DNA from 2 places in the Shouchella sp. JSM 1781072 genome. Region 2 is predicted to be linked to the other one. Evidence: riboswitches for the same ligand, from Rfam matches in the RefSeq annotation. Region 2 holds a riboswitch; the other holds the start of a gene.
The links. Region 2 has a riboswitch for S-adenosylmethionine ahead of metK (methionine adenosyltransferase). Riboswitches for the same ligand answer to the same signal wherever they lie in the genome.
Positions count from the first base shown of each region.

Region 1 (8,976 bases), 720 kb from region 2:
ATAACAAGCTAACGGTATATCATAAGGTAGTTCAAGCTCCTCAATGGATCGAAGCATATGATAAGGTCCCATGCGGCAATTTAACCCTGTAACATCCGCTCCTGCTTCATACAGTTCTGTTAAACCTTGACTAAGAGGAATGCCTCCTTTTAACACACTAATGTCACCAAGCGATACGTTTGCGATGATCGGCAAATCTGTTTTTTTGCGTGTCGCGACAACCAATTCTTTTATTTCAAAAAAATCATAAAACGTTTCAAACAATAAGCCATCCACACCCGCTTTTAACAGCACATCTACTTGCTGATTTAACGATTGGACGCATTCATTTCGATCGATTTGTTCATATTGAAACCCTTGAATCCCACCGACTGTTCCAACGACAAACGCCTGCTTCTTCTCACTTGTATTCACCGCTTGTTTGGCAAGCTCAACCGCTGCTTCATTTATGGCCTCCATGTCTTCTTGTAGTCCATAACGTGCTAATTTATGGCCGTTTGCTGCATACGTATTCGTTTGAATAACAGTTGCTCCAGCATGTAAATACGCTTGATGAATCGAAATCACTTCGGTTGGTTTAGAAAGATTTAATTCTTCAAAACATAAGTCATAGCCCGCCTCATATAAAACCGTTCCCATTGCGCCATCAGCGACAATAACAGAAGACGTTACAGCCTCTCTCAAGTTCATGGACCTCACCTCCCTTGATTCGTTGCTTGTTCAAATGCTTGTTTTAGATCAGCGATTAAATCTTCGCTATGTTCAATTCCGACCGAAAGCCGTAACAACGTCTGATCGATGCCCTTTTCAATCCGAAGTTCTTCCGGAATATCAGCGTGGGTTTGCGTAGCCGGATACGTCATTAAACTTTCCACTCCTCCTAAGCTTTCTGCAAAAGAAATTAGTTGAAGTGCTTTGAGTATGGGATTTATGTAGGATTCATCAGTCACACGAAATGACAACATGCCACCTTTTCCCGGATATAAAACGTCACGCACGAGAGGCTCTTCCTCTAACATCGAAACGATTTGTTTTGCATTGATTTCATGTTGTTTCATTCGCAGCGCTAATGTTTTCATGCCCCTCATTAATAACCAGGAATCAAATGCACCGAGAATGAAACCTGCTCCATTGTGAAAGTAGCCTAATTGTTCACTCAATTCCGCTGATTTTGCAACAACCAGCCCAGCGACAACGTCATTGTGGCCACCTAAATATTTTGTCGCTGAATGGATGACGATATCTGCTCCATCCACTAATGGCTTTTGTAACAACGGTGTTAAAAACGTATTGTCGACGATAAGGAGTACATTTGCTTTTTTGGCAAGAGTCGCTAGCTCCTGTATGGAGGCTTCTTTCATTAATGGATTTGTAGGTGTTTCCACAAAAATCGCCTTTGTCTCGGCTTTTAATTTACGTTCAACGGCATGTAAATCAGCCATATCTACATAGTCAAAGCGCAGCCCCCACTTTGTCCATCCACCTTCAAACAATCTGTAGGTACCACCGTACAAATCATCTGAACATAAAATATGATCGCCTTGCCCAAAAAGTGAAAACACGAGTTGAATGGCTGACATGCCAGAACTTGTTGCAAACCCTTGGTTTCCATGTTCTAAATTTGCAATGGCTTGTTCGAGCACTTCTCGAGTTGGATTTCCAGTACGAGCATAATCGTACCCTGTAGATTCTTGAATTCCTGCGTGACGATACGCAGTAGAGAAATACACCGGTGCATTAACAGCGCCAGTTGCATCATTTCGACGATTTCCAATTTGCGCTAGGATTGATTCATCATGTGTTGTCATTTTTTATCCCCCTTAAAAACGGTACAATCATAAAAAACCTTTCTTCAAGATGTAAGAAGAAAGGTTGCGAACGATTCTCTTATCTTGCAGATTTCTGCTGGATTTAGCACCTTGCCAATTAAAGCTGGTTGCTGAGACTTCGTCGGGCCATGTCCCTCCGTCTCTCTTGATAAGATCTATTAAGTTTATTTGCTATTGTCACAACTTTAACGCAAAACAAATGATTCTGCAACCCGTAGCATTGAAAATGCATAAAAAAACGCACAGCTTGTCTTACATAGCTGTACGTTTTTCGCACGTTCATGCTTCAGGTGACGCTTCAATAATTAGTTGATCTTCATTTCCACATACACACTGTTTAAAGCCTGTTTCATACTCTCCGTTTTCATTTCGTTTTCCACGTAAAATGTATTTCTCTCCACATAAAGGGCAACGAATGACAATTCGATAACGATTCGCTGTTGTCACGCTATCCTCCTCCTTTAGTTCAGATTGCTCTTTTCATCTTCATCTAGTTTGTTCGCCTTTTTTATTTTCCATATTGCTAATAGCCACAGCGCAATCATAAATGGAATCATTAAATATAAGAAATAATGTCCAAAATCCATTAGAATGTAGTCGTAACTTCCGTGCAAAATCATTGGTAGTACAGCCGCTAAAAAAAGAAATAGTTGTTTTTTTGAAGGATGGTATTTGGCTCTTCCCACGTAGTAACCCATAATTATTCCGTAAACAGCATGAGCCGTTGTCGGTAATAACGTTCTCGGAAGTACGTGATCAAACCCATATGCAATCATATATAAACTATTTTCAACGGAAGCAAAACCAAGAGATAACGCTACGCCAAAAACGATTCCATCAATTGGTTGCTTGAGTTGACCATGTTGATAAGCAAATATGAACAACATCAGCCATTTTAAACCCTCTTCTATCAATCCGTAAAGCAAAAAAGCTTTTAAAAACGAATGAGCTAAGATGGCTTCTTCTGTGAAAGCAAATTGAATGACTGAAATTGGTAAGACGAGCAAGGCGCCAATAATAAAGATTCTTAGGACTAAAAACATGGCACCTCGACTAAAGGAATCGCGTAAATACACATAAGAGAACAATGCCATGGCCGGAGCCAGAGCCGCAAGAATAAAAGAAATCAACGCTTGTCGACCCACTCTCTAAAAGGACGTCCGCTACATAATCCAGTATACGCCTCACATTAATGAGACTCAAGTTTCACCGCTTATGAAAACCCAACGGCAAGATCCTGGTGAGCTGCCGTTAAAACGAGCGCTTTAATTCTTGCTTTTTTACTATCGTAATCAGACCCTAAAATGACGCCAAGTTGTTCTAAGTGGTGTGCACTTCCTTTATAATCATATGTCGGATACACTTTCCCCTCTTCAGATGACGTTGTTAAGATAATAGGCTTCTTCTTTTGCAACGCCTCTTTAATAGGGGCAACTAACTGTGGCGGCACTTGACCTCGACCAACGGCTTCAATAACAAGCCCATCCACAGTATCCAGCATGGCACGTAGCGTTTGTTCAGACATCCCTAAATAAATTTTTGCAATTCCGATCTCAAGAAATGTGGGTTCCTTTACCATATACATTTCCCGTCGGATTGGCTTTTGATACGTAAAAATAACATCATTGTCAATAATCCCTAAATAACCAAATCCAAAAGCATTAAAGCCTTGAATGTTGGACGCATGTTCTTTTTTTACATAACGTGCGGAAAAGATCCGTTCATTGAATACAACCACACACCCTGTACCTTGTAAATCTGGTTCACATGCCGCATATATCGCGTGCCTTAAGTTCATAAATGCGTCACTGCCTGTTTCCTCTGGCCCCCGTTGTGAACCTGTTACAACGACTGGTCTTTCATCTACATTTGTTAAATCTAAATAATAGGCCGTTTCCTCCAATGTATCTGTACCGTGGGTAACAACAACCCCGTTTACATCATTTGCTTGAAAAGCTTTTTTCACTTCATAAGCTAGGGTAGCCCAATCTTCCGGCGTCAAGTGGACGCTTGGTTTCTGCAAAACGGAGCGCACCGTTACATTAATATCCGTTGGTAACCCACATAAATTAGCTAATTCTTCCCCTGTTAATTCGCCAGCAACTAATTTTCCGTTATCACCTGTGGTACTTGCAATCGTTCCACCTGTAGTTAAAAGTACGACGTGCCTCAATGTTTTTCCTCCATTTTCTACTTTTGGTTTATCGTTTCTGCAATGTTTTTTCCGTGTTCTCTGCCATTTTCAATGAAAATTTCGTTTGCATGGTTACCCGCTGCTATGACACCGGCAATATAGACATTCGCAACATTTGTCTCCATTGTTGCTGGATTAAAGGTTGGCCGACCAGACACATCGTCTACTTCGACACCCATGTTTCGTAAAAAAGTATGATCAGGATGATAGCCTGTCATAGCAAAAACAAAATCAGCTTTCGCTTCTGCCTCTTCTCCATTTACTGTATAGTGAACCGCTTCTTCCGTAATTTGATTAATATGCGCGTTAAAAGCAAGGCTAATGCGCTCGTTTTTCACTAAAGAAACGAGTTCAGGTAAAATCCATGGCTTCACGCTAGCAGAATAATCGGAACCTCGATACAGCATGGTAACATGTGCGCCTGCTTTTTCGAGCTCAATGGCAGCATCAACAGCTGAGTTTTTACCGCCGATCACTACTACATGATGATTGAAGTACGGGTGCGCTTCTTTGAAGTAATGCATGACATGGCTGTTTGTTTCACCAGGAATATTCATCAGGTTCGGCGAATCATAATAACCTGTTGCAACCACCACATTTCGCGCCTGGTACGTACGTTTTGATGTTTGCACTTGGAATGTGCTATCAGTCTGCTTATGCACGGCTTGAACTTGTTCATAGGCATGTACATTTATTTGCTTGCGCTCTGTCACCATTCGATAATAGACAAGCGCTTGATTTCGTTTCGGTTTTCGCTCTTCCGTTATAAACGGTACACCACCAATTTCTAGCCGTTCACTCGTGCTAAAAAACGTTTGGTGTGTTGGGTAGCGATAGATTGCATTTACAATATTTTCTTTTTCGATTACAAGTGTCGATAACCCTTTCTCATCACACTCAATTGCGGCAGATAATCCGCACGGCCCTCCACCAATTATGATTACATCATACATCTGTTGATCATCCTCTTCTTCATCCTTATTCATCAGCAAAACCCTTGTGCATAACGCTATACACAAGGGTTTTCTTCAATCGTATATCAAGTTAGACCCAGCCTCGAAAACGAGAAGCTTCTGCCATTCTACGAACACCAACCATATAAGCAGCTAGACGCATGTCCACTTTCCGACGCTTAGCTAATTGATAGATATGGTCAAATGCTTCTACGAGTACAGATTGTAGCTTGCCTTCCACTTCATCCGCAGACCAGTAAAACCCTTGATTATTTTGGACCCACTCAAAATACGAAACGGTTACGCCTCCCGCACTCGCCAATACATCCGGTACGAGCAGAATTCCTCGTTCAGACAAAATCTTTGTCGCTTCTAGTGTTGTCGGTCCATTTGCCGCTTCAACCACGATTGATGCTTTAATGTTCCCTGCATTACGGGCGGTAATTTGATTTTCAATTGCTGCTGGCACTAAAATATCGCAATCCATTTCCAACAACTCTTCATTTGTTATGGTGTCTTTAAAAAGTTTTGTTACCGTTCCAAAACTATCACGTCGATCTAATAAATAGTCAATATCAAGTCCCTCTTCATCGTATAACGCACCGTACGCATCTGCAATACCTACAACTGTTGCGCCTGCGTCGGACATAAATTTCGCCAAGAAACTTCCAGCGTTTCCGAACCCTTGAATGATCACTTTCGCGCCATCCATATCGACGCCTTGTCTTTTCGCTGCCTCATTCACACAAATGGTGACTCCTTTTGCGGTAGCGGATTCTCTGCCATGGGAACCGCCTAAGACGAGTGGTTTTCCTGTAATAAATCCTGGAGAGTCAAATTCACGAATGCGACTATACTCATCAAGCATCCACGCCATTATTTGTGAATTGGTAAACACATCTGGCGCAGGAATATCTTTCGTCGGTCCGACAATTTGACTAATTGCGCGAACATATCCGCGACTTAGTCGCTCGACTTCGCGGAATGACATTGTTCGAGGGTCGCAAATAATGCCCCCTTTTCCACCGCCATATGGAAGATTCACAATCCCCGCTTTAAGACTCATCCAGATCGACAGCGCCTTAACTTCCTTTTCTGTCACATCTGGATGAAACCGCACGCCACCTTTAGTCGGTCCTACAGAATCATTATGTTGTGCACGATAGCCAGTAAAGATTTTCGTTGATCCATCATCCATTCTTACAGGAATTCGAACCGTCATCATTCGCATTGGTTCCTTTAATAATTCGTACATTTCTTCCGGGTAGCCTAATTTACTTAATGCAGTATGTATAATGGATTGAGTTGACGCTAGAACATCATTCGTTCGATTCGCGCTTTCGTCCATTTTTATGTCACCTCACGGAATTATCCTTTTTTCGTTGAACACTTCTTATGATAATGAAACATGACAGGGAATGCCACCCTTATTTTTATCATTTCCCTTTAATACATTGTCTTTTAGCGCCTTACTCCTTCTATGTATTCCACATTCACGCCATTCCAATCGTCTTTTTAAAAATTATTTCTAAACAAAAGCCGCTTCACGAATCAACTCTTCTTACGAGAAAATTGTTTTTACGATTAGTCATTTACCCATTTCAAGTTGAACGACTGTATAATTATGGTCGTTAAGGTCGAATAGTTCTTCAGGAAATTCAGGCTTCATTTTAAAATAAGTAGCTTCCATTTCCCACGTTTCACCATTCATATGGGAAATTTGTTTTAATACAACAAGTGAGTGTTTATCGACCCAAAGTTCGTAATCTAGCTGATCGTGTTGATAAAACTCAATATGAAAAACTTTTCGATTAAGCCATTTGTTCTTTTTACTTGCGACATATTTAATTTCATGAGTGGCTGCAAGAAAGTCAATCTCATTCACTAGATAATTACGCCCTGTTGAAATGTTGCCGTCGCGTTCAAACTGCATCACTTCATTCGTTTCGTAATCAATTTCATAGATACGATGCCCATCATATAGTTCTGTATAGCGTAACGAATCTTTTCTATAATAGTCAATGCGCTGCGTGGTTTCACTCGCTGCAAAAATATGTGTTCTCCATCCTTGACTATCTTCTAATATTAGTTCGAACGGAATAAACTCGCTATCTGTATTAAACGCATCTTCTAAAAGTGTCTGCGCATCCTTTGAAGGAAGCATACAGCCTCCTAGTAATAAGATCGCTGCAGCACTGAAGACCATCAAACAAGTTTTCACGTAATCCCCTCATTTTGTTCGGTATTGACGATTGGAAGTGAAAAGAAAAAAGCACTCCCTTTTCCTAAGACAGAATGAACGCCCATTAAACCGCCGTGCTTTTGAACTAATTCTCGACAAATCGCTAAACCTAAACCTACACCTGTTTCGTTTGATTGATTCCTCGCTTTTTCGACTTGATAAAAGGAATCAAATACATGCGCTTGTTCTTCTTTTGAAATGCCTGCGCCTGTGTCTACAACTAGGAAATAAAAATAACCAGCCATTCGCTTCACGCCGTATTTGCCCAGCACATGCGAATCATCCGTAGCAACAAGAGTAATCGCACCATTCTTCGGCGTATAGCGAACCGCATTCACGACTAGATTATCAACGACTTGAATCAGTCGATCGACGTCGACGAGAAGTTCTACATGCGCATGATCAAGTTGAATGTGAAACTCGTGCTCTGTCCATTGATCTTTGTAGCCGTCGTAAAGAGTGTCAGCCAGCTCTTCCGCATCAACTTGCTGTAAATCAAGCAAGAAGCTAGTAGCTTGTATGTGTGAATACATAAGTAAATCTTCTATTAATCGCTGCATATACCTTGTTTTTGATAAAATAACGGAAGCGTATTCATCACGCTTTCCAGCATTCGCTAACATGCCTTCCGCATACGCGTGAATCGATGTGAGTGGTGTTCGCAAATCATGAGAAATCGACGCTATGAGCTTTTGCCGATTCCCTTCCACTCGACGTTTTTCCTGTTCAATTTCATTAAGTTGAGCAGTCATAATGGCAAAATCATCTAGCAGTACGCCCACTTCCGTACGCTTATGCGTAGAGCCATGCATTGTCACATCATGGTTTCCATCCCCGATACTTTGCATTTGTTCTTTCATCCATGTAAATGGAATGAGCATATTCTTTTTGAACCAATGCTGAACCATATAAAACGTAATGCCACTACTACAAATAAAAAATAGAAATGTTAGCGTATAGATGAACAAAGCATCTCGTTGCATGTCGCCTTGAATGAATCGAATTTCATAAAACCCTTCCAACCCATCTCCTTGAAAGACCGGTTCTTTGTAAATAAATACACCCTCTTTTGCTTGTAGTTCATATAAGTTGCTTAAAAGATCTGTTGGCATCAGATACGTCGGAAATGAACCACGTTCTGTTTGCGTAAGAAGCTGACGATCAAAGGAATAGAACCCCACTTCAACACCCTCACCGTAATAATGTAAGGTTTCAATTGTCTCATTCGTTGGCTCTGTCATTTGGTCAATTTGTTTGACGACACTACTGCCAATCATTTTCGCTTTCGTTATCGCTTCAACATACAGTTCAGATTGATCTTGGACCGCATATTGAACTTGAATACTAAATAAGCTTGTCGTAATAAACGGAACAATTGCTGTTACGATGAGCAGTAAATTTAATTGTCCGCGAAGTTTCATTGCGTAGGCGTCGCAATAAATTTATAGCCTGTACCCCAAACCGTTTCAATAAAACGCGGCGCTTTTTTGCGGTCATTTAATTTATCTCTTAAGTTTTTAATGTGGACCGTTACCGTCCGATTATCGAAACTTTCACCATTCCAGATTCGTTTGTATAGCTCTTCTTTTGTAAATACAATCCCTCTGTTTTCAGCAAGAAACAAAAACAGTTGATATTCTTTTGCGGTTAAAATGACAGGTGTATCGTTTATAGTCAGCTGCATACCTCGCTTGTCGATCGTCACGTCTTGAAACCGTATATGCTGACTTGAGTATGACGCATAAGATGCATGATGCC
Region 1 covers NZ_JBHFQE010000001.1:1,001,697-1,010,672, reverse strand. The annotation lists gene ACE1TH_RS05375 (bifunctional homocysteine S-methyltransferase/methylenetetrahydrofolate reductase) at 1-690, opposite strand, end outside; gene ACE1TH_RS05370 (methionine biosynthesis PLP-dependent protein) at 696-1,808, opposite strand; SAM riboswitch class I at 1,885-1,984, opposite strand; gene ACE1TH_RS05365 (hypothetical protein) at 2,109-2,276, opposite strand; gene prsW (glutamic-type intramembrane protease PrsW) at 2,291-2,974, opposite strand; gene ACE1TH_RS05355 (asparaginase) at 3,043-4,002, opposite strand; gene ACE1TH_RS05350 (YpdA family putative bacillithiol disulfide reductase) at 4,020-5,009, opposite strand; gene ACE1TH_RS05345 (Glu/Leu/Phe/Val family dehydrogenase) at 5,068-6,324, opposite strand; gene ACE1TH_RS05340 (LolA family protein) at 6,565-7,197, opposite strand; gene ACE1TH_RS05335 (sensor histidine kinase) at 7,194-8,639, opposite strand; gene ACE1TH_RS05330 (response regulator transcription factor) at 8,636-8,976, opposite strand, start outside.
Region 1: linked by a shared signal. The riboswitch ahead of ACE1TH_RS05370 (methionine biosynthesis PLP-dependent protein) and the one ahead of metK (methionine adenosyltransferase) in region 2 are both predicted to bind S-adenosylmethionine.

Region 2 (8,976 bases):
CAATCGATACGTTTGACATCGTTGGCCTCCTTCATTCCATCGCTTCCGCTGCAATGGTTGTATTGACTAATTCTTCAAATGGAATGTGATCTGGAAGTTCACCAGCTTCATCCATAATCTCAAGTAGCGTGTTCCATGCATCTTCTGATAAAAGCGGATCTGTTGCATATGACCCTTGTTCTTTATAGCGGTCAATGGCATTTGCTAAAATATCCACGTCTGTATCTTCAAAATAGCTATGAATGGATTCTGCAATTAACGCTGAATCTTCGGTTTCAACAAACTGCTGCCCTTTATAAATGGCTTTAGAAAAACGAGTGAGCGCATCCTCATCTTTTTCAATCATGCTTCGTTTTGCCATAAATGACGTATAAGGGACTTCTCCAGATTCTGCGCCAAACGATGCAATAACGTGACCGAGTCCTTCTTTTTCGAATGTAGATGCTTGTGGTTCAAATAACTGTACATAATCGCCGGTGCCTGAAGCAAATGCACTCGGTATATTTCCAAAATCAACATTTTGAAGTAGGGTTAAATCATTTTGTGGATCAATATCATGTTGCTTTAATACATATTCTCCTACCATTTGCGGCATCCCACCTTTTCTTTGCCCTAGAAACGTAGTGCCGTTTAAATCACTCCAATCAAAAGATGAGATGTCTTCACGAGCAACAAGAAATGTGCCGTCTGTTTGGGTTAACGCTGCAAAATTAATTGCGGGATCTGTCGCTTCTTGACCAGCAACATAAATCGATGTTTCCGATCCTACTAAAGCAATATCTGCTCCATCAGAAAGCAAAGCAGTCATTGTTTTATCGCCACCCCAAGTCGTGGTTAAATCAATTTCGAGATTTTCTTCTTCAAAGTAGCCTTCTGAAAGGGCAATGTATAATGGTGCATAAAAAACAGAACGGGTCACTTCAGCAACTTCTAATTTATCAGCACGATCATTGGTTTGACAGCCAACCATCAGTGCAATAGAAGAGGTAATGGTGAATAAAGCTAGCAGGCGTTTCATGTTTTATCACTCCTTCTATGTTTTTTTTAACGACCGAATGGGAAAATGACTTTATTGCTACACTATGCATAGCGAGAGAAAAGGGTGTATGCCTAAGAGGAGGGTTTTATGATTATTGAAAAAGTAAGAGTGCCCTCACCGAGTATACGTATTCATTTGTATGAAGTGACGTACATAAGCGAAGGACTAAAGGTGATCGGCTTGATGGCAGAACCGATCGGTCACCATTCGTTACCTGGCTTACTTTATTTACGTGGTGGTATTAAAACCGTTGGTATGGTTCGACCACAACGAATTATCCAGTGGGCAAGTGAGGGATTTGTTGTGTTTGCGCCTTACTATCGCGGAAATCGCGGTGGAGAGGGGCGAGAAGATTTTTGTGGCAATGATCGTTTTGATGCGATTAACGGATTTGATCTATTGGAGCAGCATGAACAAGTTGATGAGGCGAAAGGCATTCATATTGTCGGCTTTTCCCGAGGCGGTATTATGGCATTATGGACAGGGATTTATCGTCCGCAATCTCGCTCCGTTACATGTTGGAATGGCGTAACAGATATGGTGCTTACGTATGAAGAACGCGTGGACTTACGAAAGATGATGAAACGAGTGATTGGCGGAACACCTTGGAAATATCCAGAGCGTTATGAAGAGCGGACGCCTCTTAAGAGTATGAGTGAATTTCAGCCGCAGCTTCTTGTGATACACGGAGAAAAAGATGAACATGTCTCGGCTGAACACGTGTATCAGCTACTGGATCATATTCCAGATAAAAACCAACATCGAGTGGAAACGTGGATCTTTCCAGATTACCGACATCATTTTCCGCCAATGGAGCAGGCTGATATTTTAAAAAAAGCAGCTAGCTGGATGAAACAACAAAAAAAGCGTACGTGATAACGGTATCACGTACGCTTTTTTTCTGTTTAGTTTGTACGAGTTGGGCCAGCTTGCTGGATGCTTTCTTTTGCAGAAGAAAAACGAGAGAAGTTGTCTGCAAATTGATTCGCTAATGATTTTGCTGTTTGATCATAGGCATCTTTATCTGCCCAAGCGTTGCGTGGGTTCATTAATTCATCAGGAACACCAGGGCAACGAGTTGGCATATGAAGATCAAAAATAGGGTCTGTTTCTGTCTCAGCTTGATTCAACTCGCCTTGAAGAGCCGCTTCAACCATTGCTCTCGTATATCTGAGCTTCATTCTGCTTCCAGTACCGTAGCTGCCGCCGGTCCAACCTGTATTAACTAAGAACACATCCACATCGTTGGCTTCGATTTTTTCTCCAAGCATTGCAGCATAGGTTTCTGGTTTTCTTGGAAGGAAAGGCGCTCCAAAACATGTTGAGAATGTCGCTTCTGGTTGCGTAATGCCTCTTTCTGTTCCAGCAAGCTTGCTCGTATAGCCAGATAAAAAGTGGTACATAGCCTGTTCTTTTGTCAATTTGCTAATTGGTGGAAGAACCCCAAAAGCATCAGCAGTTAAAAAGACGATTGCAGTAGGGCTTCCTGCAACGCTTGGTTTTAGTGCATTCGGAATGGCTTCAATCGGATAAGCCGCTCTTGTATTTTCAGTTAATGAAGAATCATCGTAATTCGCTTTTCCTTCTTCAACGGCAACATTTTCAAGAACTGACCCAAATGAAATCGCATTCCAAATTTGTGGCTCTTGCTCTTGTGAAAGGTTAATACATTTCGCGTAGCAACCGCCTTCAATATTAAAGATTCCAGTTTCGGTCCAACCATGTTCGTCATCTCCAATGAGCGAACGGTGGTTAGAGGCAGATAGCGTTGTTTTTCCTGTTCCAGACAAGCCGAAAAATAGAGCGGTTTCACCATTTTCGTTTGTATTTGCTGAACAGTGCATCGGCAATACATTTTCGTCAGGCATTAAATAATTCATAACCGAAAACATTGATTTTTTCATTTCGCCTGCATATTCGGTTCCACCAATTAACACAACGCGTTCTTCAAATGAGATCATGACAAACGCTTCAGAATTGGTGCCATCAACAGCAGGGTCTGCTTTAAATGTTGGCGCACTGACAATGGTAAATGGTTCTTGATTGGTTTTTGTTGATTGCCCTTCGCGAATAAAAAGTTGACGAGCAAAAAGGTGGTGCCATGCAAATTCATTAATGTATGTGATCGGCAATTGATAATTTGGGTCTGCGCCAACAAAGCCATTCGACGCATAGCGAACTTCTTTCTGCTGCAAATAGTATAACACTTTTTCATAAAGCGCTTTAAATGTGTTTTGTGAAATTGGTTGATTGACTGGTCCCCAATCAATCGTATTACGAACACTTGGCTCATCTACAATAAATTTATCTTTGGGTGAGCGACCAGTATACTTCCCTGTTTGTACAGAAAGCGCGCCAGTGTCTGTTAATTCACCTTCTTGATTCATTAACGCTCGCTCAACTAAAGAGGGAACAGAAAGTTGGTGAACCGTCTTAGGACTTGAAAGTAGCTGCTCTAATTGTGTTGATCCATTTAATATTTTCATAATCGGCTCCTTTATGGTCGGTGTTCGTGGTAATAGTATAACACATTATATTTATTAGTCCATACTAAAGTGAAAGATGTTTTGAAAAAAATGCAATCACAGTATATGTGTTTTTTATAAGGTTAATTAGAGAAGGGATAGCCGGAGTAAAACTTCACTCATATCGCTATTGTATTCATACCATAAAACTTTCGCTTGTCATTTGACTCTCCCCGTGTCTCCTTTGGTGACTTCATCCAAGCATATTTGGTAAAAATAGATACATGAAGCTTAGATAAGTGAGCGTTCCAAACGCAACTCCAAAAACGATTAATAGAATGGCTTTTGTTTTAGTAGACATAAAACACCTCTAATTCTGAATAGTTAATGTTTTTTCAGTGATCAATCATACACGATTTTATTTCTACTTAAAAGAGATAAAGCAAAGACTCTTCTTTATCCTTTCAAAGTAGAAGAAATTATGTTATGCTAATGTGCGAAAACGAACAAAGCGCAAACTTATGACAGTGCCTGCGAAATCCATTGAAAAAACGACAAATTTCTTACAGACTCGCTGTAGAAATAGCTCGAAAAAGATGGCGAGCATTCATCGTCACAAGTTAAAGTTATACTGCTTTTTAAAACAGATAACATCACGCTTTTATCAAGAGAAGGTGGAGGGACAGGCCCTTTGAAACCCAGCAACCATCACGTTAGTGAAAAGGTGCTAACCTGCAGAACAATTATGTTCTGGGAGATAAGAGGCGATCGATAAACAAGTCAGCTCTTTTCTCATGTGGAAAAGAGTTTTTTCATTTTGTATGTGACAACATATAAAGAGAAGATAAAAAATGATACGGATAAGTTACGGTTGTGTGTCCGTGGGCATAAGATGCCTTTAGCCTACTTACCAAAGTCAGCTCTGATCGTTCGTTTTAGAATACAACATGCATTCCGAGCGAAAGTATGGAATAGGAGGAATTAATATGTCTGAAAAAAGAGGAAAGCACTTATTCACATCAGAATCGGTTACGGAAGGTCATCCAGATAAAATTTGTGACCAAATTTCAGATGCGATTCTAGATGAGATTTTAAAGAGAGATCCGAATGCACGTGTGGCGTGTGAAACATCTGTTACAACAGGAATGGTACTCGTAGCCGGAGAGATTACGACAAGCACCTATGTAGATATTCCAAGTGTCGTTCGTGAAACGATTAAAGGGATTGGCTATACACGAGCAAAGTACGGCTTTGATGCCGAGACTTGTGCAGTTATTACATCCATTGATGAGCAGTCTGCCGATATCGCTCAAGGAGTGGACCAAGCATTAGAAGCAAGAGAAGGGCAAATGACAGATGAAGAAATTGAAGCAATTGGTGCAGGTGACCAAGGGCTAATGTTTGGATTTGCTTCAAATGAAACGAAGGAGCTTATGCCGCTTCCGATTTCATTAAGTCATAAACTAGCATTCCGTTTAAGCGAAGTACGTAAAAACGAGACGCTTGACTACTTACGTCCGGACGGTAAGACGCAGGTAACAATTGAATATGATGACAACGATAAGCCTGTTCGTGTCGATACAGTTGTCATTTCAACACAGCATGCACCTGACATTACGCTTGAGCAAATTCAAGCGGATATCAAGAAGCACGTGATTGAAGCTGTTGTACCTGCTGAACTAATGGACAAAAACACAAAGTTCTTTATTAATCCAACTGGTCGTTTCGTAATCGGCGGTCCTCAAGGGGATGCTGGATTAACAGGAAGAAAAATTATTGTTGATACGTATGGTGGTTACGCACGTCACGGTGGCGGCGCATTCTCAGGAAAAGATGCAACAAAAGTAGACCGCTCAGGTGCATATGCGGCTCGCTATGTAGCGAAAAACATAGTCGCTGCTGGTCTTGCAGAATCTTGTGAAGTTCAGCTTGCGTATGCAATTGGTGTCGCTCAACCTGTTTCCATCTCGATTAATACTTTTGGAACTGGAAAAGCGGATGAAGAAACCCTTGTTACACTTGTGAGAAAGCACTTTGATCTTCGTCCTGCTGGCATTATTAAAATGCTCGACCTTCGTCGTCCGATTTATAAGCAAACTGCTGCTTACGGTCATTTCGGTCGTGAAGATGTTCAACTTCCTTGGGAAAAAACAGATAAAGCAGATGCATTAAAAGCAGAAGCTTAAATATAGAAAAGAAGAGCCTGGAAAAAATTCGGGCTCTTCTTTTATCTTATAAAGCATTTCCGATCGTGACGCCGCCATCAGCAACAATTTTTGTTCCGGTACAATAGGAGCTGTCATGGGAATGCACGTTTTCCTTTGATTTTATCATCATACCTTCTGTGTTGTCATTTACATGTCAATGCTTTTGTAGTATTGACCTCTCTCCACATATTCGGTGCGCACGCGCTCCATTTCTTTTTCATCGGCATCTGTTAAGTCACGCACAACTTTTGCTGGGCGCCCTAATGCAAGCGTATGGGGAGGAATTGTTTTTCCTGGAGGCACAAGGCTTCCTGCACCAATAAAAGCACCTTCTCCAATTTCGGCTCCATCAAGAATGGTGGACCCCATGCCAATTAACGCATTTTTACGGATAATGGCACTGTGTAACATCACTTGATGACCAATGGTCACATCATCTTCAATGACGAGGGTACGGTTTGGGCTTTGATGAAGCATGGACTGATCTTGAATATTGACTCGTTTCCCAATTCGAGTCGGTGCAACATCACCGCGAATGACAGTATGGAACCAGACGCTCGATTGTTCCCCAATCTCCACATCTCCAGAAATAACAGCGTTACTTGCAACATAAACAGATGAATCTATAGCCGGTTTTTTATCATAGTATGGTAAAATCATCCGAACATCTCCTTTCCCAATCAGGTTAAAATCAGCTATACTAATTTTATCGTACGAATATAAAAATAGCTAGGTAAGGAGGAGATGTCGTGCGTTATTTTGAAGTCCCAGAAGCACGAGGTGTAGCGGTTATCGTTCATGGAGCTGGTGAGCACAGTGGTCGCTACAATTGGTTAGTGGAGAAATGGAACTTACACGGCTTTGACTGCTTAATAGGAGATTTACCAGGGCAAGGAGAATCAAGAGGGAAGCGTGGGCACATCGATTCCTTTAAACAATACATAAAAACCGTAGATCGCTGGCTCAAGCAAGCTCGTTCCAAACAACTACCGATTGTACTAGTTGGCCATAGTATGGGTGGCTTAATTGCCATAAGAACGTTAATAGAACGCGATAATTCATTTATTGAAGCAGTCGTCCTTTCTGCTCCATGCCTTCAGTTAACTATGCGTGTGTCACCGCCAAAAAAAGCTGCGGCAAAAGTGTTGAACCATGTGGCGCCAACGTTCAGTATGCAGTCTGGGTTGAAACCGGAGCTGACAACGAGGAGTGAGTTGGTACGAGAAGCGTATACAAAAGACCCTTTACGTGTGACAAAGGTTTCAGCGCGCTGGTATCACGAGTTAAGCAAGGCGATGCTAACAACGCGACGGTATCCTGAAAAAATGCCGAATATCCCGATTTTATTAATGGTAGCTGGCGAAGATTATGTTGTTGATAGTCGAGCAGCACTGACGTGGTTTAATCATCTTGATGTGAGTCATAAGATGCTTAAAGAATGGAACGGCTTGTACCACGAGCTTTATAATGAACCTGAAAAAGAAGAAGTATTTCGCTATACGGTCAGCTTTGTGAACATGCTCATTCCATAAAGCTCTTCTATGTTAAAATAGGGATAGAGGAGTGATTCATAATGAGTAAATCCAAAGCAAAGAAGCACCGTGAAAAACGTGTGCGTGAAGGAAAACGAAATCCAGCACTTAATCGTGGTGTGTACGCAATGGCTGATTTAGCGACGAGAAAAACGAAGACAAAACAAGAATCGATCCAAAGACAAAAACATCGTCGCTTTGATGAAAGCGACGATGTTTTTTTAGTTTGGCTGAAGATCTCGTTGAACGACATCAAGTTTCCCTGTTTCTGGACTAATTACAAGCCCGTGAACCGTTACATCTTTAGGCAGTAGTGGATGATTTACAATCATATCAATGCTGTGCTTTACGCTATCTGTTACGTCTTCAAAGCCGGTTAAAAATGTATCAATATCAACGCCAGCGTAGCGTAACGAGTCGATGTGGTCCATTTTAATTCCACGATCTTCCGCTTTTTGAAGAACGTTATCAGAAGAAAGCCCCGTCATCCCGCAACCGTAATGCCCGACAACATAGACTTCCTCTGCGCCAAGCTCGTAAATGGCAACTAAAATACTACGCATAATACTTCCAAATGGATGAGAAATAACCGCTCCCGCATTTTTAACAATTTTGGCATCGCCATTTCGCAAATCCATCGCAGAATGCAACAACTCTGTTAAACGCGTATCCATGCACGTCAGGATGACAATTTTCTTTTGTGGAAACTTGCCGACAGAGAATTGTTCATATTTCTTGTTTTCTACAAAAGATTGATTAAATTCAAGAATGGTATCTAGTTTACTCATTTACTCATACCCCTTTGCTTTAGCGTTTTTCTATAACAACCACAAATGGTGGATTGTTGCGTTGATTGATAAATTGGTAAGAAGCAACATGTGCCTCTTCTTGCGGCAAGTTTGAAACGTAGTGGAGCACATCGTCTTTTTCTATTTTTCCTTCAGGATGTCCATGATAGATCACGAGCACAATGCGACCCTCTTTTGGAAGTTTCAAATAGATTTGTTCAATCGCTTGGATCGTTGTGTCTCCCGTTGTTGTAATCCGTTTATCCCCTCTTGGCAAATAGCCTAAATTAAAAATCGCCGCTCGAATCTGTGCCGTCTGAAAAGAAGGAAGCTGGTTGAGCTGTTCATGGCCGATGTGATGGAGGTCAACACGACCTTCCATCTCTCCGCTTTTCACTCTCGCTCTTGTTGCAGAGATGGCTTCTTCTTGAATATCGCAGCTAATCACTTTGCCGTTTGCACCGACGAGACCCGCTAAGAAGAGTGTGTCATGTCCATTTCCAGCCGTTGCGTCCACCACAGTGTCCCCAGATTGAATGACTTCTTGTAGCAAGGTGCGCGCATACGGTAAAATTCCTTGTACATTCATGATGAAACTCCTTTATAATACTTTCCCTGCCAGCTATTTCGCTTTTGAAATTCTGCTTCAATGCCGTTTAAAACGGACCACTTATTTGTGCTCCACATCGGTCCGATGAGAATATCTGCAGGACCATCACCTGTTAAACGATGAACCGTAATAGACGGAGGCAACACTTCAAGTTGATCGACAACAAGTTTTGTGTAGCTCTCTTGATCCATAAAATCGACGTATCCCTTTTCAAATTGTTTAACCATTGGTGTTTTTTTCAGCAAGTGAAGCAAATGAATTTTAATTCCTTGCACATCGAGCTTGGCTACTTCTTTTGCGGTTTCAAGCATCATCTCTTCTGTTTCAAGAGGTAG
Region 2 covers NZ_JBHFQE010000001.1:280,293-289,268, forward strand. The annotation lists gene ACE1TH_RS01505 (ABC transporter ATP-binding protein) at 1-19, opposite strand, end outside; gene ACE1TH_RS01510 (ABC transporter substrate-binding protein) at 32-1,018, opposite strand; gene ACE1TH_RS01515 (alpha/beta hydrolase family protein) at 1,127-1,915, shown strand; gene pckA (phosphoenolpyruvate carboxykinase (ATP)) at 1,945-3,525, opposite strand; SAM riboswitch class I at 4,163-4,268, shown strand; gene metK (methionine adenosyltransferase) at 4,491-5,690, shown strand; gene ACE1TH_RS01530 (gamma carbonic anhydrase) at 5,859-6,371, opposite strand; gene ACE1TH_RS01535 (alpha/beta hydrolase) at 6,461-7,243, shown strand; gene ACE1TH_RS01540 (beta-class carbonic anhydrase) at 7,465-8,031, opposite strand; gene mnmM (tRNA 5-(aminomethyl)-2-thiouridylate-methyltransferase MnmM) at 8,051-8,620, opposite strand; gene mnmL (tRNA modification radical SAM protein MnmL/YtqA) at 8,617-8,976, opposite strand, start outside.